DNA from 3 places in the Oceanobacillus sp. FSL K6-0251 genome. Region 2 is predicted to be linked to each of the others. Evidence: riboswitches for the same ligand, from Rfam matches in the RefSeq annotation. Region 2 holds a riboswitch; each other region holds the start of a gene.

Region 1 (2,267 bases), 530 kb from region 2:
GATTGAAATAGCTTCTGGTCCAGTTCTAACAGCAGACATTCGCCCTTCACCGGAATCGCAGCATAATCTGCAGGCAGCAATTCATCTCCGAAAGCTCCTGTTGCAACAATAACCTGGACCGCTTCATAGATTGCCTCTGTTGTCCGGACACCATAAACCGTTTCATTTTCTATCAACAGCTCATTAACGCTTTCCTGCTCATGCAACACCGCACCATAATGAGATGCAGCCAGAGAGAAGGCTTTGGTCAGATGACGGGCGGAAACCTGACCATCATCCGGCAAATACAGGACAGCACGAAGATTCTCCGTCAGGCTTGGCTCCATTTTTTTCGCTTCTTCTACTGACAGTAAATACGCAGGGTTCCCCGCTTCCCGCTGGAAGGACGCGACGCTTTGCAGCTTGCTGTATTGCTGCTGATGAAAAGCAAGCTTCATGATTCCTTTATGAATATATTGAATATCTACTCCTGACGCTTCCTTCAGTTCCTCGGATAAATTTTTGAATAGCGCTCTGCTCTCATGTGCAAACCGAAAAAGCGGACTGTCTTCTGTAAACTCTCCTTGAGCGCCTAACATACCTGCTGCGGCACTGGAAGCCTCGCAGCCGATTTGATTCCTTTCAATGACCAGCACCCGATTGCCTCTTTTGGCCAGCTGATAAGCAATAGAGCAGCCAATAACTCCGCCGCCTACAATAATTTGATCAAACTGTTTATTCATCTTCTCCCTCCTTTTCATATATTCAACGCTTGCCGGTAAGCTCTGACAGTTTGGACCGGATCCTCTGCCTGCCAAATACCAGACATGACCGCGATGCCGCCTGCTCCTGCGGCAGTTACTTCTTTCGCCCGCTCAGGAGTAATCCCGCCAATAGCATATACCGGCACAGACAGCGCGTTAGTCATTTCCTGTAGTTCCGTTAATCCTCTGGGCTGCTGATTGGCTTTGGACTTGCTGGAATAAATATGGCCATACAGCACATAATCAGCTCCCTCCTGCTGCGCCTGCTCTGCCTCAGCTAAAGAATGAACAGACTTTCCTGCCTTCAATTCAGGGAAGCTTTCTTTTACAAGTGGAATGGAAGGACTGTGAAACGCCAGCTGAATACCTGCGCACTGCTTTATCACAGCAATATCTACTCTGTCATTCACTATTATTTTCTCTAATGGCAATCCGATATTTTCTAATGCACCGATGATTTCCAGAATGTCCTTCGCTGTCTTGTTCTTCTCTCTGATATGCAAATAATCAATCTCAGCCTGAATCCGCTTCACTATTTGCAAATGCTGCTCGGAAAAACTGCCATCACTGATCAAGTGCAGATGCCTGTCCATCTTCTTCTCCCCTTTCTTCCATTTTCTTGTTTCAGGATTGGCAGAAGAACGAAAAAGACCACTTATCCAGCTGAGGGATAAGTGGTCTTGATTATATACAAATTCATTGTTCGAATGATATATCGTCATGTTCCTGCCACTTCCCTACGCTAGTGTTAACCAGATCAGGTTCAAAGGGTCCGAGTATTCGTCTCAGCCAAAGGCTCCCCTAGTGTTGCTTATTTAATTTTCAGATTACAAATAAAGAATAACATATAATTTTTTATTTTCAAAGATATTCTTTCAAAAGTGTTTAGCGATTTATCAAGGAAATGTTATTTTACTTTCAAATGAGTTCTCTTACCCAATTACCTGAACAACATTTCCTTCATTATCTTTGATGTATGTTTTAACAATTTTTACAGCCAGCTGTTCAAACGAGAATAGTTCCGCCACACCTTCTTTAGGAATCAGCTTATCACTCAACTCGATTGTACTCTGCTCATCTAAAATTAGACGCACCTTATCCTTCTCCATTGCATATTCTGACTTTTCCCCGGGCTCTATAGCAATGACAATATCAGGACCTGCCAATGTCAGAGCCTTTCCTTTCAAGAGACGCCCTCGCAGCACTTTACTTATGGTTTCGGTTTGTTTTGCCCCCAGAGTCAGCATTGCTGGTTTTTTTCTGAATAAGCCCTTTTTTTCTGGAGTCCACGATAAATTATCGTTAAATAGAAATCCTGTATTGGATCCTTCCCGTTCTCTTCCTTCATCAACTTTTTGGGAGACATCTGCATGATTTAGTAAAGAATCTCTTTTTAAATCGGTAATAAACGCGGGCATATATGGGGAACTGGCAGAGAGAACACCTCGTGTATTCCACGTCTGCATTGCTTCGAGCTCATCATTTGTGATACCAACCATCTGCAGAAATTGCACTTGACCATTT
Region 2 (2,267 bases):
CAAGCGCTGTTCCAATTCTTTTAAGGTAAAACCTGTAGGAAACCCCTCTCCGCGAGTATACAGATAGGATTGTCCTTCCTGACTTTCGATGTAATCAATCTCCTGCGGATCAAATAAAATAATCTTATCCTCTACTTTTGCGGAGATTTTATTTAACTGGAAAGTTTGCTTTATTTGAACCGCTTCTTCTGCTGTTTCTTTAACATTTGTTTCTGTGGAGGTTAAACGTTCTTTCTCCTCTGTTTCCACGTCCATTTGCTGTATCCCTTGCTCATTTAGACGATAGACCGTATCCGAAATGGTCACAGCACTCTCCGTACTTGTCGTTAAAATCAATACCGCTTTTTGCTGTTTCTGCAGCAATTCGACAAATTGATGGAGGACCCGTTTCGTTTCTAAATCTACATTGACCTCAGGCTCTTCGAAGATAACCACTTCCGCCTCCTGCATTAATATTCTGCCAAACTGAACACGACGCTTTTCAGAACGATTGAGCTGATGCATCTTCCATTTCGCTTTTTCCTCCAGTTGGATTTGCAATAGTACTTCCTTTATGGAAGTCTTGCTTTGATATAAAGAGCCGATAAATTTCAAATATTCCTGTACCTTCAATCTTTCATAAATGCCCTCTTCATACCAGCAAATCCCTAAAGAAGAAACGTATTTCTGCTTATCCTCCTGTAATGTCTGTTGCTTGATTTGAATCGATCCATTCCGCACATTTTCTTTTCCGATAATCATCTGCAGCAACACCGCACGTATATTAACAGTGGATTGAATTGCCTTTATTTCTCCAGGTTTTACTTCTATATCTATTTTCGGAAATAAGGTCTGGTCTCCCTGACGATATTCCATTCCGTTTATGCTTAACATGTTTCATTCCTCTTTCTATTGATAACATCCTTTATATGAGCTTGCAGTCTAATGATTATTTCATGACAAACCGTTGAATCTTTGATACAGTAGACTCAAAGATAATAATGAAAAGCAACTACTAGGGGAGCCCAACATCGCGGGCTGAGAGGGAAGCATGCTTACTTTCCGACTCTTACAAACCTGATCTGGCTAATACCAGCGTAGGGAAGTAGTCAATCAACATATGATTACTCTCAGTATACCAAATCAGGCTTCTCGATAAAGCCTGATTTTTTATTTTTACAAAGTAGTTACCTTTTCATTTCCCTTAAATTAGAAGGAGATGATTGGATTGAAAAATCGCACACGCCTGTTAACAATGATGGCTGTACTTGTTGCTATCGGAACGATTGGATCACAATTGCTCTGGTTTCCTGCCGGAGTTGCCAGAGCCTATCCTGTTCAACACGCTATCAATGTTATTGCCGGGATTATGCTCGGGCCGGGTCCGGCAGTTATTGTCGCATTGATGATTAGCCTGCTCCGAAACCTTTTAGGACTGGGAACCTTGGTTGCTTTTCCTGGAGCAATGATTGGAGCTTTTGCTGCTGGGGTATTGTATAAGAAAACGCAGAAATATCCAATGGCAGCTCTTGGAGAAATTATTGGCACCGGAATTATCGGCTCTTTCTTTGCAGTTCCGATAGCCAATCTGCTTATGGGAAGCTCTGCGGGAGCATTTGCCTTTATCCCGGCATTTGTTGTAAGCAGTGTCTCTGGTGCATTGATTGGCTGGCTGTTAGTCAGCCGTCTCCCGGCACAGCAGTTTTCTTTAACAAAATAATTTACTTTATTCTATCCAAGGAGGATTTTTATTATGAGTCAGGTTCGTTGTGCATTAACTATTGCCGGTACAGACCCTAGCGGTGGCGCCGGTATTCAAGCAGATTTAAAAACATTTCAGGAGTTAAAAACCTATGGCATGTCCGTGATCACTTCCGTTGTAGCTCAAAATACGACAGGGGTCCGCTCTGTAGAGCATATGCCTCTTTCCATGATTGAGGACCAGCTGGATGCAGTGATAGAAGATATGCCCATCCATGCTGTGAAAACAGGAATGATTGCAAGTAAGCAGATGATGGAATTAATCGTAAAAAAATTGGAGAAGGTTGATGCACCTTATGTCATGGACCCAGTGATGGTGGCTACCAGCGGGGACTCATTGATTGATGAAGAGGGCCGCAGCTTTTTACGGCAATACCTTCTTCCATTAACAACGGTTGCAACACCGAATATTCCGGAGGCAGAATTCCTGACTGGACGATCCATTACAACTGAAGATGATATGAAAGGCGCAGCCGAATACCTTGTTCATGAATATGGTGTAGATGCAGCCTTAATAAAAGGCGGCC
Region 3 (2,267 bases), 1.8 Mb from region 2:
TTAATATCGGTGTATCAATATCATTCTTTCTTAACTTCCGGCATACTTCTATTCCATCCAGTTTTGGAAGCATTACATCTAAGATAATTAACTCATAGTTATCTGCAGCAGCTTTTTGATAGGCTTCTTCTCCATCGTATGCTACCTCTGTTGTGAATCCGGCATTTTCCATATTATATTTTAATAAAGTAACAATCGATTGCTCGTCATCCACAATTAGAATCTGTTTTCCCACTTAGAAAATCCCCCTTATTCATATATACGTTCTCTTAGACAAAAATTCCTTCTTTTAAAGCTCCCTTTTTTTGTTAAATGAAGATGTGAGAATGTATCTTTATATATTTTATTTTCTTTATTCTACCATTATTCACGTTCAACGCCTATTCCATAAGTAAATGTTAATAAAACTTAACAAAACTATCCAAATAAAAATAATGGTTTAAGAAAAACCTGAAGCAAGATGTGCTACAGGTTTTTGTGTGAGGGAGTTTTCTTTTGTTATACTTTTCCAACTAATGTTCTCGGCTGTTTATAAAACAGGAGGAACACAATAACAAGACTTAAAATAAAGGATGGAACCATATAGGATGAATTATATATTAATGAATAAAGCCACGCCGGCTGTCCTTCGACGGCTGAACCAAAGAAAACCATTCCGGCAATATAATGACAAATAAAACGAGCAGCTGATCCCAGAAATACACCTACGGATATATAGACAAAGGATTTCTTTACCCGCTTGTTTTTCATGCTTTCGATAACCTGCTTCGAAAACACTCCGGCAAGCCCTACTACCGTAAAAGCTAATCCATACTCAATGATTCCCTGTACGGGATGCAGGATATAAGCTGTACCAGTTGCCACCTGTAATATTCCCCAAAGGAAACCGGACAACAAACCTCCTTTCAGACCCCAGCGAAAGGCTACAATGAAGACAGGAATCATTGCAAAAGAAACGGAGCCTCCTTGCGGCCAAAGCTTAAATCCTAACGGTAAAATGTCCAGCAGTAATGCAAGTGCCGTAAAAATAGCTACTTCTACTAAAAATAATGTTTTATTCTTCAATCGTCTCTCCCCCATTTACATCGAACAATCTTTTTTTAGACAACAAAAAAGCAATGCCAAGGGAGTCTTCTTGATGGCGGTATTCTTTAAAAATACATTTTAAGAGAATACCTTAAACTCCACTCACACATTGCTTTTATATCCATCAAAAAGTCCACAATCCCTACGCCAGCGCTAACTGACAGGTTCAAAGGGTCAGAACATAGAAAATGTCCACTCTCAGCCAAAGGCTCCCCTTGCAGGCTTTTTATATTCACTTTTTTGTATAGGCTTAGTATAAATCACTTTCTAAAAAACCGCAATAGCCCCTGTTATTTTTCAACTTTCTTCGCTAATTCCAAAAATTCCTGCACATCCTGTTTACATATTTCGATGGTATTTTCCCAAAACTCAGGCTTGGACAAATCTACTTGCAAATGCTTTTCAGCAAGCTCTTCTACGGTCATTCTGCCGGTATCCCTTAATAAAGCAGTATATTTTGCTTCAAAATCTCCTTTATAATCCTTTGCATAAGCATAAATTCCCTGGCTGAATAAATAACCAAATGTATACGGGAAGTTATAAAATGGCACACCAGTAATATGAAAATGCAGCTTGGAAGCCCAGAAATGCGGATCATATTCGGACAGACTTCCGCAGTAAGCTTCCTTCTGTGCTTCCACCATAAGTTCATTTAACCGTTCCGTACTGACCATACCTTGCTTCCGTTCTTCATAGAATTGTTTCTCGAATAAAAAGCGTGCATGGATGTTCATGAAGAAAGCCACACTGCGCGATACTTTATCCTCTAACAACGTTAATTTTTCTTCATCTGTCGCCGCCATTTTCACCGATGCATCCGCTACAATCATTTCTGCAAAGGTCGAAGCAGTTTCCGCAACATTCATTGCATAGCCTTGATTCAAACCGTTCATATCGTTCATCACATACTGGTGATAGCCATGTCCCAACTCATGAGCCAGGGTAGCTATATTAGAAGGTGTTCCAGAGTACGTCATAAAAATACGAGTTTGTTCACTGAGCGGAAAGCTTGTACAGAAGCCCCCCGGACGTTTTCCTGCACGATCTTCCGCTTCAATCCAGCGTTTTTCAAACGCCATTTGTGCGAAATCCGCCATTTGGGGACTGAAGCCGCGGAATTGCTCTACAATAAAAGCAGCTCCTTCATCATAACTTTTCTTTTCCATTTTTGATTGAATCGG

What was found. Region 2 has a riboswitch for thiamine pyrophosphate ahead of thiW (energy coupling factor transporter S component ThiW). Riboswitches for the same ligand answer to the same signal wherever they lie in the genome.
Region 1: another riboswitch for thiamine pyrophosphate. It lies ahead of MKY45_RS02030 (thiamine phosphate synthase); the one in region 2 lies ahead of thiW (energy coupling factor transporter S component ThiW).
Region 3: another riboswitch for thiamine pyrophosphate. It lies ahead of thiT (energy-coupled thiamine transporter ThiT); the one in region 2 lies ahead of thiW (energy coupling factor transporter S component ThiW).

The regions. Positions count from the first base shown of each region.
Region 1 covers NZ_JBBORS010000001.1:373,647-375,913, reverse strand. Annotated here, with positions in the region: gene thiO (glycine oxidase ThiO) at 1-722, opposite strand, end outside; gene MKY45_RS02030 (thiamine phosphate synthase) at 737-1,465, opposite strand; TPP riboswitch at 1,461-1,556, opposite strand; gene MKY45_RS02025 (suppressor of fused domain protein) at 1,676-2,267, opposite strand, start outside.
Region 2 covers NZ_JBBORS010000001.1:902,792-905,058, reverse strand. Annotated here, with positions in the region: gene MKY45_RS04540 (LytTR family transcriptional regulator DNA-binding domain-containing protein) at 1-873, opposite strand, end outside; TPP riboswitch at 987-1,100, shown strand; gene thiW (energy coupling factor transporter S component ThiW) at 1,235-1,699, shown strand; gene thiD (bifunctional hydroxymethylpyrimidine kinase/phosphomethylpyrimidine kinase) at 1,733-2,267, shown strand, end outside.
Region 3 covers NZ_JBBORS010000001.1:2,700,645-2,702,911, forward strand. Annotated here, with positions in the region: gene MKY45_RS13580 (response regulator transcription factor) at 1-235, opposite strand, end outside; gene thiT (energy-coupled thiamine transporter ThiT) at 499-1,065, opposite strand; TPP riboswitch at 1,208-1,312, opposite strand; gene MKY45_RS13590 (M3 family oligoendopeptidase) at 1,377-2,267, opposite strand, start outside.